3 regions of the Sporolactobacillus sp. Y61 genome follow, and region 1 is predicted to be linked to each of the others. Evidence: predicted binding sites of a transcription regulator. Region 1 holds the regulator's gene; each other region holds the start of a gene.
What was found. The regulator Rex, encoded in region 1, represses fermentation and respiration genes when NADH is low (regulators of the CRP and FNR family bind a similar motif). The targets are predictions, from matches to a motif close to TTGTGAAATATTTCACAA.
Positions count from the first base shown of each region.

Region 2: pplA (extracellular electron transfer flavoprotein PplA) is a predicted target of Rex. The motif match lies at 3,980-3,997, and genes of this name have one in related genera.
Region 3: ABNN70_RS00105 (polymer-forming cytoskeletal protein) is a predicted target of Rex. The motif match lies at 7,524-7,541, and genes of this name have one in related genera.

Region 1 covers NZ_CP159510.1:270,041-280,553, forward strand. The annotation lists gene groL (chaperonin GroEL) at 1-955, opposite strand, end outside; gene groES (co-chaperone GroES) at 990-1,274, opposite strand; gene ABNN70_RS01360 (type II CAAX endopeptidase family protein) at 1,709-2,389, shown strand; gene map (type I methionyl aminopeptidase) at 2,560-3,318, opposite strand; gene ABNN70_RS01370 (redox-sensing transcriptional repressor Rex) at 3,402-4,046, opposite strand; gene ABNN70_RS01375 (ABC-F family ATP-binding cassette domain-containing protein) at 4,256-6,217, shown strand; gene ABNN70_RS01380 (ZIP family metal transporter) at 6,274-7,083, shown strand; gene tsaD (tRNA (adenosine(37)-N6)-threonylcarbamoyltransferase complex transferase subunit TsaD) at 7,263-8,279, opposite strand; gene rimI (ribosomal protein S18-alanine N-acetyltransferase) at 8,288-8,743, opposite strand; gene tsaB (tRNA (adenosine(37)-N6)-threonylcarbamoyltransferase complex dimerization subunit type 1 TsaB) at 8,749-9,441, opposite strand; gene tsaE (tRNA (adenosine(37)-N6)-threonylcarbamoyltransferase complex ATPase subunit type 1 TsaE) at 9,422-9,889, opposite strand.
Region 2 covers NZ_CP159510.1:23,787-34,299, forward strand. The annotation lists gene menA (1,4-dihydroxy-2-naphthoate polyprenyltransferase) at 1-909, opposite strand, end outside; gene menA (1,4-dihydroxy-2-naphthoate polyprenyltransferase) at 933-1,871, opposite strand; gene ABNN70_RS00155 (FAD:protein FMN transferase) at 1,899-2,951, opposite strand; gene pplA (extracellular electron transfer flavoprotein PplA) at 3,046-3,951, opposite strand; partial or broken gene ABNN70_RS00165 (FAD-dependent oxidoreductase) at 4,208-6,129, shown strand; gene ABNN70_RS00170 (NusG domain II-containing protein) at 6,157-6,573, shown strand; gene ABNN70_RS00175 (Gx transporter family protein) at 6,608-7,147, shown strand; gene ABNN70_RS00180 (polyprenyl synthetase family protein) at 7,172-8,152, shown strand; partial or broken gene ABNN70_RS00185 (Bcr/CflA family efflux MFS transporter) at 8,615-9,838, shown strand; gene ABNN70_RS00190 (hypothetical protein) at 10,285-10,513, shown strand, end outside.
Region 3 covers NZ_CP159510.1:11,201-21,713, forward strand. The annotation lists gene ABNN70_RS00070 (class I SAM-dependent DNA methyltransferase) at 1-1,398, opposite strand, end outside; gene ABNN70_RS00075 (YdaS family helix-turn-helix protein) at 1,411-2,043, opposite strand; gene ABNN70_RS00080 (hypothetical protein) at 2,331-2,558, shown strand; gene ABNN70_RS00085 (DUF4352 domain-containing protein) at 2,582-3,151, shown strand; gene ABNN70_RS00090 (transporter) at 3,169-3,543, shown strand; gene ABNN70_RS00095 (zinc-dependent alcohol dehydrogenase family protein) at 4,267-5,367, opposite strand; gene ABNN70_RS00100 (isochorismatase family cysteine hydrolase) at 5,805-6,401, shown strand; gene ABNN70_RS00105 (polymer-forming cytoskeletal protein) at 6,514-7,488, opposite strand; gene ABNN70_RS00110 (hypothetical protein) at 7,781-8,080, shown strand; gene ABNN70_RS00115 (C39 family peptidase) at 8,087-8,869, opposite strand; gene ABNN70_RS00120 (aldo/keto reductase) at 9,160-10,029, shown strand; gene ABNN70_RS00125 (energy-coupling factor transporter transmembrane component T) at 10,073-10,513, opposite strand, start outside.

The sequences.
Region 1 (10,513 bases):
CAGCCGAACCTAACTGATCAAGGGTCGTTTCTTTCAGTTCAAGGCCAAGGTCGCTCGTGATCACCTGACCGCCTGTCAGCACAGCAATATCTTGCAGCATAGCTTTCCTGCGATCACCAAATCCAGGTGCTTTAACAGCGACAGCTGTAAATCTGCCCTGCAGTTTGTTGATAATCAGGGTTGCGAGTGCTTCACCTTCAACATCTTCTGCGATGATCAGAAGTGATTTACCCTGCTGAACAACTTTTTCAAGTACAGGAAGGATTTCCTGAATATTTGAAATCTTCTTGTCGGTAATTAGAATGTATGGATCTTCGAGATTGGCTTCCATCTTATCCTGATCTGTTGCCATATATGCCGAAGCATAGCCGCGATCGAACTGCATCCCTTCTACGACATCCAGTTCCGTTGCGAAGCCTTTGGATTCTTCAATTGTTACCACACCGTCGTTTCCGACTTTTTCCATTGCTTCTGCAATCAGTCCGCCGACTTTTTCGTCAGCTGCGGAAATTGAGGCAACCTGAGCAATAGAAGCTTTGCCTTCAATTGGTTTGGAAATCTTTTTCAGGCCTTCTACAGCGGCCTGAGTCGCTTTTTCAATACCGCGGCGAATACCCATCGGATTCGCACCGGAAGCAACGTTTTTCAGACCTTCGCGGATCATGGCCTGTGCAAGAACCGTTGCAGTCGTCGTTCCGTCGCCGGCAACATCGTTCGTCTTGCTGGCCACTTCGGAAACAAGACGGGCACCCATGTTTTCAAATTTATTTTCAAGTTCAATTTCTTTCGCAATCGTCACACCGTCGTTCGTGATCAGCGGTGAACCATATTTTTTATCAAGTACGACGTTCCGGCCTTTCGGTCCAAGCGTTACCTTTACCGCATTTGCCAGAGCGTCTACACCATTCAGCATCGAGCGGCGCGCTTCTTCACCAAACGTAAGTTCTTTTGCCATTATTTAAATTCCCTCCTGATATGATTTAACCGTTTCATTCAATGACTGCAAGAACGTCGTCCTGACGAACAACCAGGTAGGCCTTACCGTCATATTTCACTTCGGTACCTGCATATTTTGAAAAGATTACTTTTTCTCCTTCTTTCACATCAAGCGCGATACGTTCGCCCTTATCGGACACTTTGCCCGTTCCGACTGCGACAACCCGTCCTTCCTGCGGCTTTTCTTTGGCCGAGTCAGGCAGCACGATGCCACTTGCCGTCTTCTCTTCCTTTTGCTGTGGTTCGATGACGATCCGATCACCTAATGGCTTTAACATGAAAAAACCCTCCTTAAAAAGGTGTTAAGTAAGTACTTTGTTAGCACTCTCACCCTCTGAGTGCTAATCCATCTAATATAATAATCAATTCCCTTCTTTTTTGCAAGTTTTTCCTTAAAAATTTATCGCACCCGATGCACCGCTTCAGGAAGGGCTTTGCGGGCTTCCGTCCGTTCATTGCAGCCGGAGATTGTGTCAATCAGGCGCCATCAGCAGATTGTTCTCTGATGTATGCTAAAATAAAGTGAAACGCCAACCAGTGAGGGGTCCCTTTGAACCCATCGAGCTGCTGCGGGCTGTGATTCTCCACCCGGGCCGGTTCGTTTACTTTCATAACTTTAAGATGGGAGGCTCACTGCCCGTTCATGCGGGATACATATTACCGTTTCTGACGTGCTTTTTTCATTCTAACAGAGATATGAGGTGTCCGGGATTTGCTGAAACGCTATATTATGATTGTGGTTATTTATTTACTATGCTTTATCTCCCCTTTTATACCAGGTTTCATGTGGCTTGCCGGCCGGTTCCCGACGATTCAGCAGGGATATGGAACGGTTTATACCGGCGTCTTTCTGATCACACTGGCGGTTGTTCTGCTGCTGCTGCTTCCTGAGCGGCACATGCGTTCAGATAAAAAAGCTTCTCCGCTGATCTCGGTCGTCTGGGCGGTACTCGGCGTCTTCGCTCTCTACCTGATTCAGGTTCTGTCTGTGTTGATCAATTATGCCGCATTTGGACAGATTCCGAAATCGGAACATACGCAGGACATTATTTCTCTGGCCCGTATGTCCCCGATCTTTATTTTAACGGTCAGTATCGTCGGCCCGCTGCTGGAAGAAATTGTTTTCCGTAAGATCTTCTATGGCAGCCTGCGCAGAAAAACAGGTGTGATCCTGGCGGCAATTATCAGTTCCCTCGTTTTCGCATTGATGCATGGTGATATCCGCAATCTGATCATCTATTTCAATATCGGACTTTTCCTCTGCTTTACCTATCAGATGACGAACCGAATCGTGGTCAATATGTTCATGCATGCCGCCATGAATGCCGCAGCTGTGCTGATCAGCCTGAATGCTCCGGCCATATCAGGCCTGGCTCTCTCCTTCTTCCGCTGAACCTGTCCTGTTGACAGGGGTAGCTTTTCGCCTCATAACGAAGAACAATCTGCCGGCTGACAAATTGCGGACACCGCCGGAGGCTTTGTTTTTCTGAAACTTATTCTGGAAAAAAACTTTATACTAAAAAAAGGATTCCACTTCCAGCGGAATCCTTTTTACAGCCCTGTTTATGCTTCATCATCAAGGGTGGTCAGAATTTCCGGACCATCCTTTGTAATGGCAATCGTATGCTCATATTGTGCGGAAAGTGAACCATCCACCGTCCGTGCTGTCCAGCCATTGTTATCAACTTTCGCCTGCCAGCCTCCGGTATTCAGCATCGGCTCAATGGTAATCGTCATGCCGTCCCTGAGTCTGAGACCGCGGCCCGCTTTGCCATAATGGGCGACGGCCGGATCCTCGTGCATGGTCGGTCCGATCCCATGACCCACAAATTCACGGACAACGCTGAGTCCACGCGTCTCCGCGTATTCCTGGATCGCATGGCCGATGTCCCCCAGCCGGTTGCCGACGACGGATTGCTTTATTCCTTCATAGAGGGCTTCTTTTGTCGTATCCAGCAGGTGCTGCGCTTCATCAGAAATATTTCCAACTGCATAACTCCATGCGGAATCGGACAGTGCACCGTTCAGGTTTACAACCATATCAATCGTCACAATGTCACCGTTTTTCAGTGGCTTTTTGTTTGGAAAACCATGGCAGATTTCATCATTGACCGAGGCGCAGGTTGCATATTTATAGCCCTGAAATCCCTTTTCCTCCGGAGTGGCACCGTTTTTTTTCAGAAAATCATTGACGAATTCTTCGATGTCCCAGGTGGTGACCCCCGGCCTGATCATCGATCTGATTTTCTGATGCGTCAATGCAAGTAATCTGCCGGACTTTTTCATCTCGGCTATTTCATTTTTTGATTTTAACTGAATCATCCGTACATTCCACCTTTATCTTTCCCGTGTCTACTTTACCAGAGCATAACACTTTGTATTGTAACACTTTATCAGCTTTAAGATTATTGAGATTGCTTTTCTTCTATTGCATGATTCAGGAAATAAATCAGCGCCTGGAGCTCTACCGTCATGTCGACATGGCGGACATAAACGTCAGGCGGCAGCTGCAGGCGGACCGGAGCAAAGTTCAGAAACCCGTGTATACCCGAAGCCATGGCAAGTTCCGCTACTTTCTGCGCCTGGCCGGCCGGAACCGTCAGAATGGCCGCTGCGATGTCGGTGTTATCGTCCGTCTTCAGTTCATCCAAGGTATGAATCTTTGTTCCGCCAATCTCCTTCCCCGCTTTCGAAGGATTGACATCATAAGCTTTCACAATCCTTGTATTATCATTTTTTTGTAAGTTGTGGTTCAGGAGCGCTGTACCAAGATGACCGACACCAATTAAAATCACTTTCGATAATTCATCCTGATATAAAGTCTTTCTCAGAAATTCCATCAGATGCCGGGTATTATACCCGTAGCCCTTTCTCCCGAGCGCACCAAAATAAGAAAAATCCTTGCGAATGGTTGTGGAATCTATCTGCACAATTTTACCAAACTCAGAAGATGAGATGCGTGTTTTTCCATTTGCCACCAGGCGCTGAAGCGACCGGTAGTACACCGGAAGCCGTTCCGCAGTCGCCTGGGGTACTTTTTGAACTGCCATGACTGTCCTTCCTCCCCGCTCTGTATCAATCCACCTGTATCTCTTTAATTATATTCATTTTTGAAAGCGGATCATTCTTTTTTACTATACATCAATACGAAACATATTTGTTCCTCTTTTCACAACCGATATTCCCGGTTGCCTGATAAAACGGGAATAGGATACAATGATGAGTGTGAATGCTTATTGCGTACCTGAGGTGATCATGATTGATACTCCTGCAGACAAATGGGATCAGCAAATCTTTTGCTACTGAACTTATTTTATCTGATATTAATATAGAAGTGAAATATGGTGAACGTGTTGCGCTTGTCGGAAGAAACGGTGCCGGAAAATCGACACTTCTGAAAATCATTGCCGGTGTGATGCGTGCGGACAGCGGCGAAGTCATTATGCCGAAAGACCGCACGATGGGCTATCTGCCGCAGAACGCGACATTAAACTCGACACGGGGCATCTTTGACGAACTGCAGACCGTATTTGAGCCGCTCATTGAAATCGAGAAAAAAATGCAGCAGATGGAGAAACAGATGAGCGACCCCTCCCGGTTTACCGATGACAAAGCGTACAACCAGCTGCTCAAATCCTATGACACGCTTCAGGCAGAATACAAGGCAAAAGGCGGATATACGTATCAGGCTGAGATCCGCAGTGTACTGAACGGACTGAATTTTGCCGATTTCCCTGATGACACACCGGTCAACAACCTGTCCGGGGGCCAGAAAACTCAGCTGGCGCTGGGTAAGCTGCTCCTTCTCAAACCGGACCTTCTGATTCTGGATGAACCGACAAATCACCTGGATATCGAAACGCTGAACTGGCTTGAAAACTACCTTCAGCGCTATCCGGGCAGTATCCTCGTCGTCTCCCATGACCAGTATTTTATGGATAAAATTGCGACGAAAGTCTATGAAGTGGTGCATCATACCGTTCATAAATATGATGGCAATTATACCCGCTATCTGGAACTGAGGGCGGCGGAATACGAAAATGCGATGAAGCGCTACGATAAACAGCAGAAAGAAATCGAACGGCTGAATGAATTTGTCCAAAAGAATATTGTCCGGGCGTCGACGACCCGACGCGCACAGAGCCGCCGTAAACAGCTGGAAAAAATGGACATCATGGATAAACCACGCGGAGATGAAAAGTCGGCTGCTTTTTCTTTTGACATTGAAAAACAGAGTGGAAACGACGTCCTGTCTGTTTCAGACCTGTCCGTCGGCTACTCCGCGGATTCCCCGATTGTCTCCGGCCTCCATTTTCGCATCACGCGGGGAGAACGGGTAGCTCTTGTCGGGCCAAACGGGATCGGCAAATCAACGATCTTAAAGTCTATTGCCGGAGGATCTACCCTGATTTCGGGTCACGTCCAGCTCGGCAGCCAGGTTACTATCGGTTATTATGATCAGGAACAGACAAGTCTGATCCCGGAAAAGACGGTTCTGAATGAACTCTGGGATGACTATCCGCTGAAACCGGAGAACGAGATCCGAAATGTCCTCGGCGGATTTCTCTTCTCGGGTGATGACGTCAAAAAATTAGTTGCTCAGCTCAGCGGCGGAGAAAAAGCAAGGCTTCTTCTGGCCAAACTGATGATGCGCCATGACAACCTCCTGATTCTGGATGAACCGACCAACCATCTGGATCTGGACAGTAAAGAAGTCCTTGAGGCGGCACTGATGGATTATCCCGGGACTATCCTTTTTGTTTCGCATGACCGGTATTTTATCAATCATCTTGCGACCCGTACTCTTGAACTGTCCAGAGAGGGGATCACCGAGTATCTTGGAAATTATGATTATTATGTAGACAAAAAGGAGGAGCAGCGGGAAATTGAAGAACTTGATGCACAGGATGGGCAGAGTGCTCCTGCAAAATCCGAGAAAGCTCCTGCTTCGTCAGGGAAACAGCATTTTCTGAAGGATAAAGAGAAGAAAAAGAAACGGAGACAGCTGCTGCGTACCATTGAACAGACCGAAAAAGAAATCAGCGGTCTTGAAGCCGATATTGACAAGGGCGAAAAATCGCTCCTGTCGCCCGCCGTTTTCAACGACACGAAGAAGGCAAAAGAAGTGCAATCGCAAATTGATCAGAACAATGCACAAATCGAAACGCTGATGGAGAGATGGGAGTCAGATCAGCAGGAGCTTGAGAACCTTGGCGAATAGACCGGGAATCACTAGTCACGAAAAAAGGAACGGGGATGAACAAGGAGGTCCTGAACATGTTTCACCAGCTCGCATCATTAAATCCAATACTGCTTGCACTTATTGCAGGTCTGTTTACATGGGGCTGCACAGCACTGGGCGCCTCGCTCGTCTTTTTCTTTAAAAATCTGAACACAAAAATGGCTAATGTGATGCTTGGATTTGCTGCCGGGGTGATGATTGCGGCCAGTTTCTGGTCTCTGCTCTCACCGGCTATTGAATTGAGTTCCGGTCTTGGCAAACTTTCATTCATTCCCGCACTCGTCGGTTTCTTACTTGGCGGAGTCTTCCTGCGCCTCGTTGACCGGCTGATCCCTCATCTGCATTTCGGCTTTCCGGAAGTTGAAAAAGAAGGGCCGAAAACAAAGCTGCGGAAAATCATTCTGCTCGTTCTTTCCATTACCATTCATAATATTCCGGAAGGTGCCGCTGTCGGCGTCGCCTTCGGAGCTGTTGTTACCGGAAATACTGAAGCGCTCATCGCCGCCCTGGTTCTGGCCTTCGGTATCGGGATCCAGAATTTTCCTGAGGGTGCCGCTGTTTCCATACCTCTTCGCGGCGAAGGCCTTTCACGAGGCAAAAGTTTCTGGTACGGCCAGCTGTCTGCCGTTGTCGAGCCCATCTTCGCCGTCATCGGTGCGTTCCTTGTCGTCGTTGTATCGCCGGTTTTACCCTATGCTCTGGCTTTTGCTGCCGGCGCGATGATCTTCGTCGTCATTGAGGAACTGATTCCCGAATCCCAGCGGGAAGGATCTACAGATCTGGCTACAGCAGCAACCATGATCGGATTTGCTATCATGATGACGCTCGATGTGGCACTCGGCTGATCCGATTTTAAAAAGGCGATGGACTTGATGCCCATCACCCTTTAGAAGGTATAAAACTTTTGAGAAAAAAAAGGTTCAGAAAAACGAAGCCTGCGGGCGGCGTCTGCCATTTACCCCGCCGGCCGGTTTTTCTTCAGTATCAGGTCTGCCTGAAGCCATGGAGCAAAAGGCCGAAAGAATCAAAAATCTTCGATCCGCAGATTTGCGCTTCCATTTAAGGACAGGTCCGCCCTTGTCCCCTTGAGATAGCCAATGGTTCCGGCCGCCGCAATCATTGCCGCATTGTCTGTGCATAATTTAAGCGGAGGAATCGACAGAGGAATACCGCGCGTCCGGGCGGTTTTTTCCATTTCGCTTCTGATTCTGCTGTTCGCCGAAACACCTCCGGCAACAAGGATCTGCACGGCACCAAATCTTTCTGCAGCCCACATTGTTTTTTTCGTCAGGACTTCGGAAACACTTTCCTGGAAACTTGCCGCCACATTTGCCCGGTCAATATTCCGGCCTCGCTGCCGCTCATTGTGAATATAATTGATCACCGAAGATTTCAGCCCGCTGAAGCTGAAATCAAGCGACCCTTCTTCAAGCCACGCTCTTGGGAAAGGAATCACCGCTTTTCCCTCCCTTGCCAGCCGGTCGATTTCCGGTCCGCCGGGATAAGGGAGCCCCAGCGTACGTGCTACCTTGTCAAAAGCTTCACCTGCAGCGTCGTCTCGGGTTGTACCGACGACCTGATACGAGCCATGTTCCTTCATATAAACAAGCTCCGTATGGCCTCCGGAGACAACCAGCGCAATCAGCGGGAACCTGAGCTCATGAACGAACCGATTGGCGTAGATGTGTCCGGTGATGTGATGAACGGGAACAAGCGGCAGATGATGGGCAAAGCAGAGCGCCTTGGCTCCATTTACGCCAACCAGCAGTGCGCCGATCAGACCCGGCCCCTGCGTCACGGCCACAGCATCTAGATCCTTCCATGTCACACCCGACCGGTTCATCGCCTCTTCGCAGACCACCGTAATCTGATCAACGTGATGGCGGGAAGCCACTTCAGGCACCACCCCGCCAAATCTTCTTTGAATATCTATCTGTGAAGCAACGGCATTAGAACGAATGATCGTTCCATTTTCAACAACTGCCGCCGCCGTTTCATCACAACTCGTTTCAATACCAAGAATCATTGTTTTCTGATCGATTTTTATCATTATAAATTCACCCACATAACCAGAGCATCTTCACCGTTATTGGAATAATATTTTTCACGGATTCCTCCGTGACGAAAGCCGAGTTTCCTGTACAGATTCTGCGCGATGAAGTTACCCGCGCGCACTTCCAGACTCATTGTTCTGCAACGCCGGGAGCGTGCCAGCATCATGACTGTACGAAGAAGGGTCTCTCCCGTTTTTCGCCCTCTGTACCCGGCAAGGACAGCCAGATTCGTGATATGAGCTTCATCGACAATCAGCCAGACCCCGCAATAACCGATAAGCTTACCTGCAACATCTGCCACATAATAGAAAGCAAAGTGATTATGCTTCAGTTCGTTCTCAAACGCCTGCCTTGACCACGGCACGTCGAATGCACTGTGTTCCACCAGCATAACCTGCTCAATATCAGCAAAGGTCATGGGCCGGATCGTTATGGATTGCTGCTGCATCATCTGCTTCACTCCTGACGCTGGCGTTTCAGCCAGTTTGCCTCGGCCTCAGCCAGGCGAAGATAGGTGGGCAGAAAGTGATGAATGTCTGACTCCGGCTCTTTTTCTATGCCCAGGCGTGCCAGTTCCCCGGCCCTCGGCACCCGTTCTGCCGGGCTCCCGGTGTGAGCCTGCGGGAAGCCCTTAAGCCGCTCCTGCCACTTACTCAGATCATTGCTTAAGAAAAGAACCGGTCTGGCAACGTTTTCCAGTTCTGCCAGCCAATCCTCCATAAGCAGCAGCCGATCAGACATCACCGGTTCCATATGACCGTTTCTGTTCTGATACAGTCCGGCAAAAACCTGGCCGCGACGCGCATCAAAGAACGGAGCAACAAGGCCATTAAAATACCGCCCGTTCTGAGCGACGACCTCAAGGCTGGATACACCGGCAAGCTCTTTCTTCAGCGTCCAGGCGAGCATTTTGGCAATGGTAATGCCGATACGCAGCCCGGTATAGGAGCCCGGTCCCTTTGCGACAACAATCCGGTCGAGATCTTCCGGCCCTATACCGACATCTTCCAGCAGTCTGGAAATAGCCGGCATCAGCCGTTCCGAATGATTTTTTTTACTGTTCGTCATGAGTTCACCCAGAACTTTATCTTCTGTTGCAACCGCAACACCCATGACCAGGTTAGATGAATCAATGGCCAGTACATGCATCGTGCATTATCTCCCTGTATAAGGTTTCCGATCTTGCGCCATGAGCAGAAAGCATCAGTGATCTTTCAGTCTGACCTGTTCTGGCAATCGCAACAGACAGATAATCCCCGGGAAGCCAGGAAGGAATATTCTCAGCCCATTCAATCACCGTTACACCACCCTGATCATAATAATCTTCAAGCCCGATATCCTCATCATCACTGATCCGATAGACATCCATATGAAAAAGGGGCAGTCGCCCGCTTCTGTATTCCTTTACTATGGTAAACGTCGGGCTGCTGACCATTTCTTTAATGCCCAGGCCCCTGGCCAGACCCTTGGTAAAAACGGTTTTCCCCGTACCAAGTTCCCCGGACAGCGTCAGCACATCATTTGCTGTCAGATGTTCCGCCATTTTTTCCGCAAAGTTCATTGTCTCTTCTCTTGAATGGACGATCCACTGTTTCATGGCTCCCACCTTCTCATTATCCAGACGGGTTCACTCCCGCCTGACATATGGTTAGTGTACCATAACTGACTTTTTTTCGCTCCCGGGTTCGCCTCGTGGATCGTGCCCGGGTGATTCATCTCATTTTCCCCGGCTGAAATATGGCGTACACCGGCTGATATATCCGGGAGTCCCGCTGAATTATTTGGGGTATCGGCTGATAACCAGTGGCAGCTGGCTGAATTCCATTCCCCCGGCTAAAATATGGCGTAATCCGGCTGATATATCCCGGAGTCCCGCTGAATTATTTGGGGTATCGGCTGATATACAGTGGTAGCTGGCTGAATTCCATTCCCCCGGCTGAAATATGGCGTAATCCGGCTGATATATCCCGGAGTCCCGCTGAATTATCCGGGGCATCGGCTGATAACCGGTGGCAGCTGGCTGAATTCCATTCCCCCGGCTGAAATATGGCGTAATCCGGCTGATATATTCCGGAGTCCCGCTGAATTATTTGGGATTGATATGTCATTTGGATCAATCATACAATTTTTATGCACGTCAAGACGACTTTATCGATACAACTTTCGGCGTTCGTGTTTGATTGCATAGTTGATGCTAGTGTGTGACGAAATTGATGGATCT
Region 2 (10,513 bases), 250 kb from region 1:
GGTCAGCGTCCCGTTAACCAGCGCGAGACTTTTCACAGATACGATAAACGTCTTCGATTTGAGCTGCACCCGGCTGAATCTGCGGCAGAGCCTGTACACCGGCACAGCCATCAGCAGTGTGAGCAAAAGGATCGCCGGCAGGATACGCAGGACGATGCAGACGACAATCGCTGCAAATGAAGCGGCGTACAGCCCATTATACAGCTGAATCGCATGGCGTTTACCAATATAATACGGCAGCGTATAGCGGTGATTACTGATGTCTTCTTCCAAGTCGCAGATATTGTTCGCCAGCATAATGTTGGCAATCGTGAAGACGAACGGAAGGGAAACCAGGATCATTTCTAATATTAGCACAATGTCCATGCGGACCTGAATCAGCCGGTCCTGCCAGATCAGATTGACAATGCCCTGATCATAGGCGTTGATATAAACGGCCAGAAAAAGATTGATGAACCCTTCCGTCACGCCCGAAAAAATTTCTCCGAGCGGCATTCTGGAAAGCGGAATCGGTCCAAAGGAATAGAGAATACCAATGGCAAAAGCAGCTGCGCCGAGAAGAAGCAGAACAAGATCCGTCCGGAAGGCAAGCCAGATGCCAAGTCCCGTTGCAATCGAAAACATGATAAGAATGATGGCAACGATCTGCCATTCCGGGACCCCTGCCTGACCGATAATGTTTTTGCGCCTGCGGTAATCGTCTGAAGTGGCCTTTCGAAAATCCATATAATTATTAATAGCTGTTGTGGTCATGACAAAGACGAGTAAAGCGGTAATGAAAATCAGTGTATTGATCGGTCGGAATGTCCCGAAACGATAAAATGCAAGCAGACATCCGGCAATAAACGGGAAAAGGCAGGTCAGTTTCGTCTGGATCTGCACCAGTTCCAGGAACGTACGCAAAGACATCCTTACACCTCCCGGATTTTTCTTCAGAAGAACACAGCGATCATCAGTAAAACAGCGATGGTCCCATTCACCAGAACGAGATTTTTCACAGCCACATTAAAAGTCTGTGATTTCACCTGTTTCTGATTAAATTTCTTCACGAGTCGATAGACCGGCAAAACAACAGGCAGCACGAGCAGCATAATGAGTGGAAGAATCTTCAGCAGAACGCAGGCCAGTATGGCGACAAAGGAAGCCAGATAGAGACCATTGAAGAGCCAGATCGCGTACCGTCTGCCGATATAATAGGGCAGGGTAAACCGATGATTCCTGATGTCGTCATCCAGATCGCAGATATTATTGGCCAGCATGATATTGGAAATGGTAAAAATACAGGGCAGAGAAACCAGGATGATGTCAATAAACTGAATCAGATCTACACGCAGAGTCACGATGGCCCCCTCCCAGACCAGATTGGCAATCCCCTGATCAAAGGCATTGACATAAACGGCCAGAAACAGAATACCGAACCCCATAGTAATCCCGGAAAAGATTTCACCAAGCGGCATTCTGGAAATAGGAATGGGACCGAATGAATACAGAATACCGATCGCAAAGCAGAGCATTCCGGCCAGAAGCACGATGAGATCCGTTCGTACAACAAGCCAAATGCCCAGTGCAGTCGCCGAAGTCACGAGCGTGAGAATGGTCAGGACGACCAGCCACTCGGGGATCCGTTCCTGACCGATAATATTTTCTCTTCGCCGGTACTCCTCACTCGTCGCCTTGCGATAATCCATGTAGTTGTTGATCGCCGTTGTCGCCATATCAAAAAGCACCATGGAGCCGAAAAAAATCAATGTGTTGAGCGGCTTAAATGTGTTGTAGCGATAAGTGACAAACAGCAGGCCGACGATCAGCGGAAACAGACTTGCCAGTTTCGTCTTAATTTCCACCAGTTTCAGAAAGGCGTACAGTGACAATTTTTCCACCTCTTATCTAAGATTTCATCAATCTGCCAGTTCAAAAGATGTATCTGTCAGTTCAAAATTTTTCTTCAGACCGGACGTGATATAAATCTTTTTATCCCGCGTGACAAAAATGGCTTCGACGTCTTTCATTTTTTCGGCGTTTCTGATCCCGGCCTGAACACCCTCGGCGAACAGCGTCGTCGACAGCGCGTCTCCGTTCACGGAACGGCCCGTCACAACAGAGACGCCGGCAATATCATTATTTAACGGATAGCCGGTATCCGGGTTCAGTAGATGATGATAGGTTTTTCCGCCGACTTTAAGATAACGTTCATAAATACCGGACGTTATGATGGTTTTATCGGATTCCCTGATTTTACCAACGATTTCTCCGCGCGGCGAAAAGGGATTCTGGATGCCGACCGTCCATTCTCCTCCCCTCGGACTGTCCCCGAGGACAAAGATATTGCCTCCAAGGTCAACGATCGCCGAATGTACGCCGTGAGCCTTCAGTACGGCGACTGCCTGATCTGTAATATAACCCTTGGCAATCGCACCGAGGTCAAGCTTCATCCCCTTGCCCTTCAGGAAGACCGTATGTTTCTTCTCGTTCACCACGACTTTTTTGTAATCAATCAGCGGCAGAACCCGGTCAATTTCACTCTGTTTCGGTTTACGCGCATCGGGAAAACCGATATGCCAGAGCCGCGACAGCGGACCGATCGACAAGTCAAATTTCCCTCCAGACTGATCGCTGAAATGTCTGCCGATTTTCAGCATATCCAGGATATCTTCGGAAACCCGGACCGGTTTCACCCCGGCATTTCTGTTGATTTCACTGATTTCTGATTGCTTTTCATTTTCTTCGGCCGTTGTGGTATCTGCGAGCACTCTGATCCGCTTAAAAACAGGGTCAAGCACTTTTCCTTTTCCCTCGTCATATATTTTTACTGTGACGACGGTCCCCATCAGAAACTCGGTTTTACTTGATGGATTATCGGATATTTTCGGCGTAGCCGGCTTCTCCTCTGAGGAGCAGCCGGCTGTTATAAGAAGCATGAGAATAAGTAATACGGTACATACCTTTTTCATGATGTTCAGCCTTTCTGCGCGGTGATCTGTTTTGCGGGATAAATAAAGGCTTTAGAGTGTGCACGCTCTAAAGCCTCCTGTCTTGAGCCGGGTATTACTTCTCTTCTTTAAAAACCTGATTATCCACGACAATCGGCGTGGTGTCACCCTTCTGAGCCGCGTTGATCAGCTGCGCCGCATAGATTTTAAAAGCATGGCTGGAATGCGTCGCACCGGTCACAACATCCACTTCACCGGCATTTTGTTTTTCCTTCAGTGACTGACTCAGCTCCGGTATATACTCCTGAGGCCCGGTACCGGATTGTGCTTTCATTTTCTTTTCGTATGCCTTATCTTCAGATTTCAGTTTGTTGTTTTTATCAAGGAAGTTGTAATCCACTTTCGTGATCTTGCCACCCTTGACCGTCATATTGATATAAGTCTTCCAGCCGGTGGGTCCAAGATTCTTTTCCGACAGCTTGTATTCACCGTCTTTCAGCGTTCCCTGGGCATCCACCTGAATAGGCGTTGTATCTCCCTTTTGCGCGGCCTGAGTCAGCTGCTGTGCATAATTCATAAAATTGCCTGAAGACTCGGTCGCACCGGATACAGCTTCAACCTGCTGCGCGCTCTGGCTGTCAACCAGTGATTTGTTCAGCTCAGGGATATATTCTTTCGGACCGGTCCCTGACTTGGCTTTCATCGCTTTCTCATAGTTTTTGTCTTCCGATTTCAATGCGCCATCCTTATTCACGTAGTCATAATCGGATTTTGTAATCTTACCGTCTTTTACGGTCATCTTAAATTGGGCTTTCCACCCGTGCTTATCAAAATCTTTTTCATTTAATGAATAAGTGCCGTCCTGATAAGCTGCTCCGGTAACCAGCTGAGGCGTACTGGTTTCGGAATTTCCTGCTGCTTTTTCCGTGTTTCCTGTGTCAGCGTTTTCATTTGAACCGCAGGAAGCGAGGATCATTGTAAATAAGAGTGTTCCCGTGAGTGCCAGTTTTTTCATCTTCATGATCTCTTGTACTCCCTCTCTATAGTATGTGTGAACTAATTCACATCTGTATCATAACACTGGGCAGTCCTTTATGACTATAAACAAACTGTGAACAATGTAAAAAAATTGAAACGTTTTCTTCTTGATTATATAGACACTTTTCACCTGCAAGGTTAAAATAAAAATTGATAGAATGATATTTGCTTCACAAATTCTATCATGTTCTTCTTCATAAATTCATTCATTGATTTATAACAGCCTGGGGGGAAAACGAATGAGTAACAAAAACATTGTGATCATCGGAGCAGGCTATGCCGGTGTACACGCCACCAAAAAACTGGCCAAAGCGTTCAAAAAAGATGATTCTGTTACCATCACACTGATTGATCGCCACTCCTACCATACAATGATGACCGAACTGCATGAAGTTGCTGCACATCGGGTAGAGCCTGATGCCATCCAGTTTGATCTGAGAAAACTGTTCAGAAAGTCTAAAGTCCGGCTGGTAACCGATTCAGTCCGGCAGCTGGACCGTGACAGGAAGACGGTGATTACTGACCACGGCGCCTATCCTTATGATTATCTGATTCTCGGTATAGGCGGCGAGCCGAATGATTTTGGTACACCCGGTGTGAAGGAACACGGGTTTACACTCCTGTCCTGGGAAGATGCCGTCAAACTTCGCCGGCATATTGAAGAAACAGTCAGAAAGGCCGCCACAGTTCACGATGAAGCCAAACGAAAAGCCATGCTGACGTTTGCTGTCTGTGGTTCCGGTTTTACCGGCGTGGAAATGATCGGCGAACTCCTTGAATGGAAAAGGGAACTGGCCGCCATCAATAAACTGGATGAAAGCGACATTTCGCTTATTCTTGTTGAAGCGGTGCCAACCATTTTGAATATGCTTGACCGAAAAGATGCCGGAAAAGCAGAACATTATATGGTGAAAAAAGGAATCAGAATCCTGACAAGTTCACCGATCGTCAAAGTCGAAGCTGACCGGATCGTGCTTAAATCGGGCGAAGAAATTCCAACCTATACGCTGATCTGGACAGCCGGCGTCCGGGCCAACTCTGATGTTAAACCCTTCGGCCTGGCTTCCGCCAAAGCCGGCCGGCTGAAAGTTAACCCGTATTTGGAAGCTGAAGGGATGGAGAACATTTACGTTGTCGGCGACCTCGCTTACCATGAGGAAGGCGGTAAACCGGTACCGCAGATTGTCGAAGCCGCTGAACAGACCGGCGGTACCGCAGCGAAAAACATTATCGCCTCAATAAACGGCGGTGAGAAAACGGCCTATCACGGTAAGTACCATGGCGTCATGGTTTCCATCGGTGCGCGCTTCGGTGTCGCCAATCTCATGGGCTGGCGCCTGAGCAGCTGGTTCGCCAATTTTATGAAACATGTGGTGAACCTGTATTACTTTCTCTGCATCCACAGCGGCTACTATATGTTCCATTACATTATGCATGAATTTTTCCATACGAAATATAAACGGAACATTTTCCGTAACTGGTCCGCGCGTTACGGAAACGTTCTCTGGAGTGTCCCGCTGCGCGTCGTTGTCGGCGGTTTCTGGCTGACCGAAGCCTTTGCGAAAATCTGGGGAGAGGCAACATGGAAAGAGGCAACATCCAGCTGGTCGAAAGTCCATCTGCTGTTTAACGGGATCGGCAAAGATTCCTGGCTGACCAGTGATACGGTGAAAATGCCCTTCGACTGGCTGCAGACCACGACAACCGGAGCCAGTCAGGCTGCCGGAAGTAGCAGTGATGCAGCAACACAGTGGGCTGCGCCGATTTTCAGTAAAATGCCGGGATGGTTTGAATGGATCATGAAGATCTTGCTTCCGAACGCAGATGTCGCGATTTTCATGCAGAAGATGATGCTGTTTATCGAACTGGGCATCGGGCTGGCTATTCTGGCCGGGCTTCTGACCTGGATCTGCAGCGCGGCAAGTGCCGGATTCCTTGTCGTCTTCATTCTCAGTGCGATGATGGGTTGGGATAAATTCTGGGCTCTTCCGGCATCCATTGCCCTGATGAACGGTTCCGGGCGGACGATTGGCCTTGATTACTGGGTTGTCCCCTTCTGCAGAAGTTCTTCGGACGCCTGTGGTACGGGAAGTCGCAATCCGTGTACGGGCCTGATCAGAACACCGGCAGCCATACGGACACCACTTCACGTGGCATGTAAAACAGAAATCAGAAAGGACGGGCAGAGATGAAATACGGTTTTTCAATGATCAGACGCTGGGATATCATTATCGTCTGCCTGCTCGTGCTTTTCTCTTTTCTTCCGTTCGGCATTTTCAGTTACGTTCAGGCAGAGCAAACTTCCGGCGATAGAAGTGAAGTGGCTGTGATTAAGGTTAATAATAAAAAAGTGAAACAAGTGGTGCTGTCCGGAAACGCGGAGAATCAGATTTTTGATATCCATACTAAAGACGGCGGTGTCAACACCATACAAGTCCGCAACAACCGGATCAGGATAAAAAGCGCGAACTGTCCCGACCAGGTCTGCGTCCGGACCGGTTATATTTCCAAACCGGGAGAGACGATTGTCTGCATCCCGCACAAAGTAGTTATTGAAATTCAGAGTGAAAAAAGCGCTCCGGAGCCGGTAATCATCAGCTCCTGAGTTTCTCGGGGATAAGGGGATCTGCATCATGATCATGACAAAAAATCATCTGTCGGCTTATATGGCTCTCCTCGCTGCGCAATCTGTCATTATCAGCCTGTTTGAGTCGGCCATCCCCTTCCCCTTTGCCGTCGCTCCGGGCGCGAAACTTGGCCTTGCCAATATCATCACCTGCATGGCATTATATACCCTGTCGGGAAAGAACGCGGCAAAAGTAGTGACCATTCGTCTGATCCTGGCGACCCTTCTGAGCGGCACGATTTCAACGTTTATGTACAGTGCGGCCGGTATGATTCTGAGTTTTACAGGCATGTGGGCAGTAAAAAAACTGGGGCCCCGGCGTGTGAGCCTGATCGGTGTCAGTGCAACAGGCGCCATTTTGCACAATGTCGGTCAGCTGATCGTTGCCAGCTGGATTGCCCGGACCTGGACCGTCCTTCTTTATCTGCCGGTATTATCTTTCGTCGGCATTCTTGCCGGTGTTGCGATCGGTATCATGGCTAACTATTTACTCACACACGTAGAGAAACTTCAATATTACAGATATTTACAAGAAGCCGATGATCGGGCATAGTAGAAAGAGAAAGGGGCGAGAAGGATGCGCGTACATCCGATGTGGGAGGCTTATCCGGAGTTAAAGGCTGATTTATCAGCCGTACTCGAATTGATCGATTCCCATATCCGTGTTCATGACTCCGCGATTGAACGCAGAATTAAAGACATGATCCGCTCGTCGGGAAAAATGCTCCGGCCGGCCTATTCGCTCTTATGCTCAAAAATCGGACCGGAGAGAAACAGAAGTCGGGCACTCGCTGTCGCCGCGGCGCTCGAGTGTCTGCACATGGCAACGCTCGTTCATGATGATGTGATTGACCAATCGGATACAAGGCATGGCCGGCCTGCTGTTCATACTTTATATGGAAATAAGATCGCTGTTTATACGGGAGATTATCTGTTCAGCCTGTCCTTTTCACTGCTCGCCCGGCATGCCTCTTCACTTCCTCATTTACGTGTCGACGGCATACCGGCCGACAGGATTCTGGCAGGCGAACTGGAACAGCTGCATGCTGAATTTAAACCGCCATCATCAATCAAAAATTATCTCTCACAAATATCCGGTAAAACGGCTCAGCTGTTTGCGATCAGCTGTTATTCCGGAGCGATGGAAAGCCGGAGCAGCTCTTTCTATGCGAATCGCGCTTATAATATGGGGCATGACATCGGCATGGCTTTTCAAATTATCGACGATATACTGGATTATCAGGGTAACCGGGACAGGATGGGAAAACCGGTAATGAGTGATCTGCGGCGGGGCATATATACCCTTCCGGTGATCTATACGTTCAAAACAGAACCGAAGACCATGCGTCCGCTTCTGGAAAAAAGGGCACATCTGACAGATCAGGAGATCGATACCATTCTGGATTGCATCCATCGCTGCCGGGGCATTGAACGAGCCAGGGAGCTTGCGAAAAAATATACCCGAAAGGCACTTCAGGAACTGGATCAGTTACCGGAGGGAAAGAATAAAGCAACACTCCGAAAATTAACGCTTGCACTGCTGGAAAGAAACCGGTAGCTGATTATATTCATATTCAGGGCTGCGGACAGTCACATATCCGCAGCCCTTTTTGTTTTACCGGTCGCCTTAATGATCTACATAAACAACACTTCGTTTCAGTGCGCGTCCATCCGTTTGATCGTGGCCGTTTGCCCTTTATCACTTTCAGAAGCTGCATGCAGAATCACAGAATAAAGCCGAAAATAAAATCTCCATAAAGACAGACAATCCCCTGCTGGGTGAAATACAGCTAATCCAAAAATTAAGGATCCCCATTTCTGCAGATTCAAAATAGATTCAGAGCGCCTGTAGTTTCGTGAAGACAAACTTATATGAAGAAACTGAATCACTTACTCATGACTGAAGTCACGAGTGTGCGTTCGCAACAAATCAACATCCTAGACAGATGTTTTCTCCGGAATTAAACTAGAATCTGTATCTATTTTAAACCACTCGTCATGGGAGAAAGGAGTCTGCGACATGATGCACAATCCAACAGGAAAAAAACGTTTGGTACTCGTCCTGCTTCTGGGGATGCTCGGCCTGTTAGGCCCGTTTAATATTGATCTGTATTTACCTGGTTTCCCTGATATTTCGCGTGATTTACATGCGAATGCTTCACTGGTCCAGCTGAGTTTGACCGCTTGTCTGATTGATTGGACTGACAATTGGTCAGGTTGTTGTCGGGCCGATCAGTGATGCACAGGGAAGAAGAAAGCCCTTATTAATTTCTATTTCTCTATTTGCTCTCACATCGCTGCTCTGTGCTTTTGCACCTGATATTTTCACGTTGGTGATCGCCCGGTTTTTGCAGGGATTCACGGCTTCGGCCGGTGTTGTCCTGTCCCGCGCGGTCGTGCGTGATGTGTTCAGCGGACGGGAAATGACGAGGTTCTTTTCTGTTTTAATGGTCATCAATGCGGTGGCACCAATGATCGCCCCGATGATTGGCGGGGCTATTTTACTGCTGCCGTTTGCGACGTGGCACACCATTTTCTTTTTTTTGTGCCTGGTCGGCCTGCTTATTGCTCTGATCGTGGCCTTGCAGTTAAAAGAAACCCTTCCCCGGAGAAGCGTATTTCCGGTTCAGTCGGTGAATCCGTTCGCGTTATGGGAGGGCTGCTTCATGATCGGACATTTATCGGTTACGCCTTAACGGTTGGATTCATACATGGAGGCAGCTTTGCTTACGTATCAGGAACGCCATTTGTCTATCAGGACATTTACGGGGTCTCGCCACAGGTCTTCAGTGTCCTCTACGGTCTGAATGGTTTAGCGATTATTATAGGAAGTTATATCATTGGGCGCCTCAGCGACCGGTTTCACGAATGGAATCTGCTCCGAGTCGGCGTGATGATTTCAATCAGTGCTACTGCACTGCTTCTTGTCATGACAATGATCCATGGACCGCTGGCAAGCCTGGTTCTGCTCATTTTTATCTACATGATATCTATTGGTATGACCGTTACCAGTACGTTTACGCTGGGAATGAAAAATCAGGGGCGGCATGCGGGAAGCGCCAGTGCGGTACTGGGCATGCTTCCTCTCCTGCTCGGTTCGATTGTCTCGCCCCTTGTCGGTATTAATGAATCGACTGCTGTACCGATGGGCGCGATCTTATTTGCTACCTCGTTCATTGGTTCGGTCGTGTTCTTTAAACTGACCAAAACCAAAAGGAAACGGACGCAACCCGTACATGGATGAAACTGTTTCTCCATCCATAACCGTCCGGATCATGAGTATCAGATGTTTTGCTTCATCGACTAAAAGTCCCGGCTCGGCTAACGTCCCTTCCGCTGATCCGGCAGAATTTGCGGCACGGTGACATTCCGGGTGAACACCGAATAACCTGGTCAGCATTTCATGGATTGTACGAACAGTCTCAATGATAGAGGAGGCAGTTCACACTGCCGGCCTCTCACACCGCCGTATACGGATCCGTATACGGCGATTCAATAACTTAGCACTTTGAACAGGCTGGAGCATCCTGGAAAGGTTAAATAATCCAGGATGCTCCAGCTAATAATTATTGACATCTACTTCATTACTAACTATATTGAAATAGTATTAAACTTTTCTGAATTCTCGATATTATCTTATTAGGTAAAAAAGCTAGCCTATTTGTACAGTTCAGGAAAAGGAGAAGAAAAATGGCTGGAAAAACAGCAAGTCATATAAATAACGATGCTCGCCCTTTAACAGATACTTTTAAGACATTAATATCTATTAGAAATTATCGTCTTTTAATTTCAGGTCAGCTTGTATCACTATTGGGTGACGGCGTTCAAATTCTTTCTCTTGTTTGGACAATGAAAGTATTAACAGGTTCTTCTGTACAAATGGCTTTTGTCTTGGTGGCTGATACTATTCCAATGATTA
Region 3 (10,513 bases), 260 kb from region 1:
GTCTTTTTCCTCTTCAATACCGACGTAGCGACCGGGCGTCAGAATATAGTCATTTTCTTTGACGTCATCGAGGGTCGCCGATTTGCAGAAACCTTTGACGTCTTCATATTTTCCGTCACGGTTGCGCCACTGATGGTAAGTGCCCGCAATTTTATCAATGTCCTCCTGACTGAGTTCCCGGTGACGACGGTCAATCATACTGCCGAAATGTCGGGCATCAAGGAACAGAAATTCGTGTGAGCGGTCCCGCTGCACGGCATTGCCTTTTTTATTCCGATTGAGAATCCAGAGAGAAACCGGGATGCTGACGGAATAGAACAACTTGTCCGGCATGGCAACGATAGCGTCGACCAGATCGGCTTCCAGCAGATTCTTTCGGATTTCACCTTCGTTGGATGTGTTTGTGCTGAGTGAACCGTTGGCCAGGACCACGCCAGCCGCGCCGCGTGGCGACAGATGATAAATAATGTGCTCCAGCCAGGCATAGTTGGCATTCCCATGCGGCGGAATCCCGTAAGCCCAGCGGACGTCTTCAGTCAGCTGATCGCCGCCCCAGTCACTGATATTGAACGGCGGATTGGCCAGAACAAAATCGGCCTTGAGATTTTTATGAAGATCGTTGTGGAACGTGTCCGCCTGATAGGGACCGATATCTCCGGACAAGCCGCGGATCGCCAGGTTCATTTTGCAGATCTTCCAGGTGGTTGCGTTCAGTTCCTGTCCGTAGATGGCCAGATCAGCCAGACGCCCCTTGTGCCTTGCAACAAACTTACTGCTCTGAACAAACATTCCGCCCGACCCGCAGCATGGATCGTACACCCGCCCTCTGTAAGGTTCAATCATCGAGACCAGCGTCTGAACGACACCGGTCGGCGTATAGAATTCACCACCGCCTTTGCCTTCCGCTTCAGCGAACTTGCCCAGAAAATATTCATAAACACGGCCGAGCAAATCCTGTTCGCCGGTGGTATAAAGCTTGATGGTCGAAACCAGATCAACCAGTTCGCCGAGCCGCCGTTTATCAATTTCCTGGCGCGCATACCGCTTTTCCAGCACATTTTTCAGACTGTCGTTATCCTTCTCAATCAGGATCATCGCGTCGTCAATGATCTGTCCGATTTTCTCACTTCTCGCATGGTCACGGATATGCTCCCAGCGGGCTTCCTTTGGCACCCAGAAAATGTTATATGCCAGGTATTCATCGCGCTCTTCTTCAAACCCAGCCCCTTCGGCAACCAGTTCCTGATATTTCATTTCGAATTTATCCGATATGTACTTTAAAAAGATCAGGCCGAGTACAACATGCTTGTATTCGCTGGCATCCATGCTGCCGCGCAGCTTGTCCGCCGCTTTCCACAATTTTTCTTCAAATCCGATATTTGCTGTCGATTCCGCCATTTTTCTCTCTCCTCAGAAATTGTAATCATCAAGCACTTCAAACAATGCGGCTTCGAATTCTTCCTGTTCCGGTCCGGTTGTAATATCACCGGGCAGAACGTTCAGGTAATGGGCCAGACCCTGAATGGTTTTTTGTAAAATGATTTCTGATCCGGCCTTCTCCAGCAAGGCCATCATAATCCGGTAGGTATCCATGTAGGGATGTTTATCCACCTGTTCCAGGGAGGCTTTGAATCGCTCAATCAGTTGCTCCTTCTCAATACTTCGTTCAATCCTGTTGATTTCTTCCCTGTCATAGACTGGGACAGACTCCAGCTTCTGTGCACTGCGACTGAGTACCTGCTCATGGCGTTCAATGATCGGCTTCAGTTCTGCCTTCAGCTTTTCCTTCTGAATCTCAAGTTTATCAATTTCAGTCAGCTCTTTTGAGAAGTAGTCCCGATTGATATGAAAAAGCTGCTCCAGAGTTGGCAAATACTTCTTCGGGATATTCTGTTTGCCTTTCAGCCACAGATTAATATTTTGTTTCTTAATCCCCAGCCGGTCGGCCAGTTCAAGCTGCTGCATGTTGTAGAGCCCAAGAACATACTCCAAACCGATCAATTCATCACCACCCGTTCGGGCATTACCAATTGTCTCGGTCAATAATATTTTAAATCCGCTTATTGACTGAGTCAATATTTTCTGCTATTTTTGTGTTGTGAGCCACACGATGTATTTCACAACTGCCTCCCGGATCCCAAAACCAGCCAGTTGCCCTGTGATATACAAGCATGGTTACTAACTCTATTATGGTCAAAACAGGAAGAAGTCTCAATATCGCCGGCATGACTTTTTTCTGATTCATGGTCTCAATAGGCGTTAAACCTTGCTCAACGGGTTGCCGCTTCCTGACCAGGGGACACCGGGACGCGAAAAATGGAGGGATGTTCATGCAGCTGACCCTGGTTCCCGTTCCATATGTGCAGACAAAAAAAGGGCTTACCGCCCAGTCAAAGGTGAACATACTGAAAACGATTGAGCACATGGACGAGGAGATTGAACGTTTGAAAGAATCAAAACTGGCGCTTGATGAAGCAAAACGGATTGTGTTAACAGAGCAACTGAAAGGCATGAAAATGGCACTTGAGTTAACCGGTTATACGTTAATGTATCGATAAATTATGACATTGGAGGCGTTTTTATGAAGAAGTTATGGTTTCTGCCACTGGCATTTATTCTTGTTTTTTCACTGAGTGCATGCACTGAGGATGTATCGGTTGGAAGCAGCTCATCAGATTCCAGTGCGGCTTCCAGCAGTAAAGCCCCGAAAGAAAAAATCCATAAGCAGGCGAAGCTCAATTTTTCCAACACTTCTGCGCAGCAAACGACAAAAGTAGATTCAGCCGAGATCAGGGATGTGACCGATCTCAATCTGGTTGACAATGAATTTGATCAAGTGAAATATGCGCTGCTTGTCCACATGAGCGTATCGAACAAGGCACCGGATGCGGCATCCACTTACCCCTCTCAGGGACATGTCGTACTTGCTGATGGGACGCAAATTGAAGGACTCGTTGGCGCCGACGTGAATATTGATGATGCCTTCAAAGATGGAGAAATTGCCAATGGAGCAACTGTATCCGGTTACGTGGTTTTTCCGTTAAAAGAAGACCAGGCTGAGAAATTTACGAAAGGCTCATTCAAATTCAGTGTTTTAGCCGGGGACGAAATGTTTACAGAGAAAAACTACACCGTTGATATGGCATTCTAATTCTGGGGGGAACTGCATTGAAAAAGAAGTTAAAGTTAAATATCTTTACAGGAATTGCTGATATCATTATGGCCTTCCTGATCATGATTTCCTGGTTTGCCGTCTTCTTTGCGGCAGTAGGAGACGCAGCGACAGGAACGCAGGCAACCGGAGGAGTCGGTACCTTCTTCTACGTTTGTGCCGGAATTACGCTGATCTTGCATATCATTGCCTTAGTGAAATCAAAAAAAGCCGGCATCTCTATTGTCGGCCACGTGCTCGGAATTGTCGGCATGGGCTGTTTTCTGATCACCATGTTTCTCGCTCTCCCGGCATTTGTCCTGGCGATCCTGGCGGCTATTTTTACCCTGTTACAAAAAAATGTGGATTCATCCGACAGTCTAAGCAAATAAAGCAAAAGCCCTGTGTGCAGGGCTTTTTGTCGTATACCCGTTTTCCGTTTCATGCGGTGGGACGGCCCGCGTGTTCTTCGGAATGATCGTGCGGTAGTTTCTGCAGCTTTGGTCATAACAAAGACAACGACGTAAACAAGGAAAGTAATCTGGGATACTCTTATCGGTTGGGGATCCGGTTAAGCGCCTGATCAGATGCATAGACGGAAAAATTCCGCTTACGTTAGTCATTAAATTTAAGAATAGCTAAGATAGACGGAGAGATTCCGCCTATTGACTCAGAAACCGGGAAAATGGAGCTTGTTGCCTGGCATAAGCGGAAAACTTCCGCTTATATACCCTCCGAAAAGCGTGCCGTTCTGCCCTAACCGGAAAATATCCGCTTATTTTACTTTCTGCTCTCAGGACAAAACATCTTAGGACAAGTAAGTGAGATGAAAACTCTTGCAAGATGGGAGATGGCCTGTGGCGGCTTTGAAAGGGATCACAATATGTTGAAGAAGATTTACCCGGCCAAGAGATAATCCGGAAAAGTTGCACCGCTTAGATTGACGTGATGAAAAAAAGCAACATCGCAAAAAGTTCTATAATCCATCCTGTTGACAGGTTCTCTATTATCATATACCCTTGGTTTGGAGGGGTAACCCCTTTCATTTACCAAAATAAAAAAGAAAGACCGAATTTCGGCCTTTCTCAAAAAAACACTATTGCTGTGCGACCTGTTTAGCTGGCTTGGGACGCTACTAAATTAGTCGTATATTTTTTCTTTTTATCCAAACTAAAATCTGTGACAACTGAGACGCCTATGCCTGCATATTTACTCATGTCGTTGAAGACGGTATCAACATTGCCAAGTGAAATTTTGGCTGTAACCAGTTTTCCTGGGTGGAGACGCTGCTTTTCAACCATCTGAAGCATTCTCGGATATTCGGAAATCGGCATACCGAACGAGCCAGAGAACTGAATTTCACGGTCGACAATTTCATTCAGTGGAATATTCAGCATCCCTTCGTTTTTAAAAGAGGTCATCCCGATTTGGACATGTCTGCCCTTCTTGTTGAGGCTGCGGATGGCATTAAGCATGGTTTCCTGAATACCTAATGCATCAACTGAGACATCGGCACCGCCCTTTGTCAGTTCCATAACGGCTTCAGGTGCTTTTTCTTTTTTACTGTTGATTGTGGCTACGGCACCCAGTTTTTTCGCAAATTTGAGCTTTTTATCGTCAATGTCTACGGCGATGACATTGGCACCGTAGGCTGTCGCAATCTGAATAGCTGATAATCCTACGCCACCGGCTCCGTACACGACAACCCATTCACCGCCGCGCACTTTTCCTCGTGTCGTCACACCATGAAAGGCAGTCATATAACGGCAACCCATGGCACTGGCATCAGTAAAATCGACGCCTTCCGGGAGTGCAACCAAATTGTAATCTGCTTTAGGAATCCGGACATATTCAGCAAAACCACCATTATAGGTAAAACCGGGCATAATTTGATGGTCGCAGACATTGGAATGACCAGCAAGACAATGCGGGCATGTCCCATCGCCCTGAGTGAATGGAACAATGACACGATCACCTTTTTTAAAATTATGAACATCTTTACCGACTTCTTCCACGTACCCACTCATTTCGTGACCCAGGATATGCGGAAGTGGCGCAATAAAACCAGTCCATTCGCCCATCCAGCCGTGCCAGTCGCTACGGCAGACACCTGTGGCCTTTAATTTGACGATCACCCCGTCAGAAGTCAGTTCAGGATCAGGAACCTTTTCAAGCGACAGAGGTTTTTTAAAAGCTGTAAGAACGGCAGCTTTCATAAATCATGCATCTCCTTGATTGTTATATAGTTGTGACATTTGTCACACTTGTATACTAGCACAGGAGATATATGATGTAAACGCTAACAACTTGAGTCCCTTTATACGTACATTCAGAAATACACAGTTCCTTTTCTCTCCAGGCAAACTCTCATTTCAGTGTAGTGAACTTCCCCAATTAGAATCTATTTTTGTTTACTTGCGTCGGCCCTATTCAATATATCAACATTTCTGAAATCCGGTACAGCCCCAAAGTGACCTGACGCAATAAAGGGGCAAAAGCCAGCAGGTCATACAACCGTAGCAGGGGGCACTTTCTTCTCCTGACCCTTCACAAAGGAGACACAACACAGCGGCTCTGTGTAAGCGCATAAATGATAAAATTATGGATAGATGTTAATGGGTTCACAATTTAAAGATCCCGGGAGGATAGTCTTATGTTATCTAAAGCAGAAACGGCCTTACTCGTGATTGATATGCAATACGGCGGTGGTGCGCCAGACGGTTCACTCGTGCAGATGCTGCATGTCGATGTGTCCAGGCAGGAAGATATCGTGACCCCGATTATCAGGCTGAAGGATTTTTTTAACGAAAACGGGATGCTGGTTGTAAATATTAAAACGGAATACGAAGAAGATTTCAGCAACTGGCCGATGCTTGCGAAACGTTTCGAGGTGAAAAAATACAGGCATTTTGCCAGGGGTTCCGCAGATGCAGCTATTATCCCGCCTCTTGCCCCGCGGAAGGGTGAAAAGCTGGTTGTAAAGCATCGCTGGGACGGGTTTTTCGAGACAGACCTCGATCAGCTGCTGAAAGCACATCACATTGTCAACCTGATTCTTGTCGGGGCCGCGACGGATGTCTGTGTCCTGGAAACCTGCAGTTCTGCTTTCTCGCTGAACTATAACTGTATTGTGCCCATTGAGACGACGGCTTCCTTCAGTCCTGAACGGAAAAAGCTCGGTCTTGAGGTACTTCGTTTTGGAAGAAGTCAGGTGGTTCCGGTCAAAGAAGTCTATAAGCTGTTCAATTAATAAAACTTCAGCTCTGAGTGATTTGCATGATCTGCCAATACTCAGAGCTGTTTCTCTTGTCAACTCAAACAGGGAGGGGACACGTTGTCCCCTCCCTGTATTTGTGTAAATCTTATTTTACTTCCTGATTTCCTGAAACTTCCCCTTCAATTTTAGCTGATTTCTGGATGGCGTCATTTGCGTAATACACGTTTCCGTCTATTTTTGCTGTTTTATGCACGTTAAATCCGTTCGCTTCTACGTACACATCACCTTTAAATGTTCCACCCTGTAATCTGAAATTCTCACTTTTTACAATCAGTTTCGGCGCAGTCAGAGTAAACGAATCGGTGATTTTCCGATTTTCATCCTGAGTATACAGCGCCAGCTTACGATAGATATCGGCAGATGGATCATTCTTGTCATGGAATTCACCTTCAACGACAATATCTTTGTCAACCGTGATGTTACCCAGTGTGGCAACCATCCAGGTCCCGTCTTTGCTTAAACCATTTACAAGAGCGTCCGCATCGTTGACAATCGACGCACTTGTCACAGCGTCCACAGAGGTTTTTCCGGTGACTTTTCCGTCAACAGTGGCCGCGTTTTTGAATTCATCACTGGTATAGATGATATTGCCATCGACAGTTGCCGACTTGTCAAGCGTGAATCCCTTAGCTTCAACATAAACATCGCCGACAAAGGTCCCACCCTGAATTTTGAAGTTTTCACTCTTTACGGTCATTTTCGGTGCGGTCAGTTTGAATGATTCGGTAATCTTATGATTTTCATCCTGGGTGTACAGTGCAAGTTTACGGTATATCTCTTTCGACGCATCACCCTTATCGTGGAATTCACCTTCTACAACAATATCCTGATCCACCTTCAGATCACCCAGTGTCGCAACGATCCAGGTCCCATCCTTACTTAAAGCTTTTACAAGAGCATCCGCATCATTGACGATTGAAGCCGTTGTCACAGCATCGGCGGATGACCCTGATGATTTTTCGCTGTCCCCTGAGCCGTTTCCGTTTCCGCAGGCGGTCATTGCGGTCAGCATGGCAACAGCCAGGACGGAAATAACCAACAGCCTGAATTTAGCCTTCATCAGTAAATCCCCCTAAAGTTCAGTATCCTATCTATATGTGATCTCTTTCACGTCACACTCCTATTTTATCATGTATGCGTTTACATATTTACACTCTGATTTGTATAATTTATGACGTTTTATATTGTGAAATCCGTGCGGTTTTAAGAAAGGGTCTGCTATAATGGGGGGCGGAGGTGTTTCTATCAACTACCTGCCGCTAAAGTGAACAGGCTTGCCGCTGCGTTCTTAATTTGAAGCTCATTCCTTCCTCTCATTATTAAAATAATGAGTTTCCTGGAGGTTACGAATCATGAAATTCGTGAAAATTCATCTCTTCAGCATGCTGTACGGTTTTCTCCTGTTCGTGCTCACCTTTATGATCTTCCGCCCTGATCTGGCAGCTGAACGCCTTCATATTTCAACCGATGCCGTATCCCGGGGCTATCTCTGGGTGGCTATCCTCGCGGCTGTCGTCTACATGCTGTTTATGAACCAGGTTTCCAGAGGCCGGCCACGGGACTGGAAGGCGGGACTTATTGTCGCGATACAGGCCATGCTCTGGTTCCCGTATTGGCTGCTGTTTGTCCTGATCGCATGGCTTATTTTGTGAAATCGATTAATACGTAATCGCCTGCCCGCCAAACTGTTCCCATCCCTGTATGAACGCTTTCCTGTCAAGCTTCTTGTTTTTCTTTCCATCCAGAGGATCGTTGACGTAGACAGAGTCTGGATCAAAACCGGTAACAAGAACGGCATGCTCGCGATAGGTTATTTTCACAGGCCCGTCCTTTGTCTGCCAGGTTTCCCATTCTTCTTCCGGCAGAGGTCGGAATGTGCTTGTTACGATGACCCATACCGGTTTTCCTGCCACAATCTTTTTTTCAACGTCCAACCAGGGCCGTCCGGTCAGATCAACTGCATCCATATATTGACGTGCCAGATTATAAACAGGGCCATGATAAACCGCATATCCCGATTCATCAAACGTCTCGATGTTACCGACAAATCCTTTATTCGGGTTTCCGCGATACACGCCATCACGAAAAGGAACCTTTTCAATCTGATCGGCAAGGGTCATTTTATCTACCGCTTTCCCGCTTGACTGAATCAGCATGGCCAGTACCGTGACCTCACAGCCGCGGGCAAGCTCCGGCATCTGGGAGATCACAGGGAAATTCATTATTTTCTTAGTGACCGGGACCGGTTTCCGGGGAACTTTATCCTTAATCAGAAGTGTGTTCCGGTCAACTGACCGGGGAGCCTCAGTAGAGGGTACTGCACTGTTTTCCGCAAGGCTCACCGGATGATCTGCGTCAACGTGGGGCACGATAATGATCGTGATCAGCAGGAGGGCCGCGACGGCCAAAACGATCGTATAAACGTATGCAGTCTTTTTCAATTAACGATCCGCTTCTCCTTTCAAATTTCAGACACTTTTTATCATTATACACTTCACTTCACTGAAAATTGCAGATCAGGTCATGGGTGAAACCAGAAATTGTGAACAGGCTTTGACATGTAAGGGGTTGCGATATGAATTGCTTTTATTTATGCCCTCAGGGTTATAAGATGATGTAGGGAGAGTTTACCCATGTTCAACCAAAATATACTTTTTCTGGAGGGATACTGTTGAAGCAAATCGCTATCGGACCGGAAAAGAAACAAAGATCTGCCGTAGTTCAGGGCTGTATGAGAATTGCCGACATGTCAGATGAGGCCGTTGAGCGGCTGATTCGGACAGATCTGGAAAATGGTGTGACTTTTTTTGATCATGCTGACTGTTATAACAATGGAGCATGTGAAGCCAAATTTGGTAAGGTGCTGGCAGCACATCCGGACCTGAGAGACAAGATCACCCTGCAGACCAAGTGCGGGATTGTTCACGGACCGGAATATACTATTTATAATTTTTCAAAAGATCATCTGCTTGAGACGGTCAATGCCAGTCTGAAGCGCCTTCAGACCGATCATCTTGACTATCTTCTACTTCACCGGCCAGACGCGCTGATGGAGCCTGAAGAGGTTGCTGAGGCATTTGATACCCTGCATCAGCAGGGAAAAGTGCTGCATTTCGGAGTCAGCAACCAGAATCCGATGCAGATGGAACTTCTGAAAAAGACGGTCAGACAACCTCTTGAAGTCAATCAGCTGCAATTCAGCATCATGGCGACAGGCATGGTTGATGCCGGAATCAACGTCAATATGACCGTAGATGCCTCTAATGTCCGCGATGGCAGCATTCTTGATTACTGCCGCCTGAATGGTGTCACGATCCAGGCCTGGTCACCGTTCCAGTACGGGTTCTTTGAAGGTGTCTTCCTTAATAATCCGAAGTTTCCCGAACTGAATAAGAAAATTGATGAAATTGCCAGGAAATACGATGTGACGAATAATGCTGTCGCTGTCGCATGGATACTCCGTCATCCGGCAGAAATGCAGGTCATTCTCGGCACAACAAATCCCGATCGCGTCAAGGCGTCGGCGAAAGGCGCAGACATTCATCTGACACGTGAGGAATGGTATGAAATTTATATGGCTGCAGGGAATAAATTACCGTAAGTGGCTGAAACGGGCAGATCCGGTTAACGGATCTGCCCGTTTTTTATAGATGAAATGAACCGTATATCAGATTCAGGCAAATGAATCCTGCGGCGAGGAGTACGATCACCAGCAGGCAGACCGTGTCTTTCATTTTCCATTTCAGAGCCCGATAAGAAGATCTTTTGCATTCGGCGCGGTAACCGCGAACCTCCATGATATCAGCCAGTTCCTCCCCGCGGTTCAGCGAATTTGAGAAAATCGGCAGAAATACGGGGACAAGTGCCTTCATCTGCCGGAAAATGGATCCCTCACCAAACACGGCACCGCGTGCACGCTGGGCATCCATAATTTTCTGCGTTTCATCGAGCAAGTCAGGCACGAATCGCAGGGCGATCGTCAGCATCATTGATAATTCTTCGACAGGAACATGAATGAAACGCAGCGGACGCATCAGAAAGTTAATCCCATCTGTCAGGTCAACCGGTTTGGTTGTTAAGGTCAC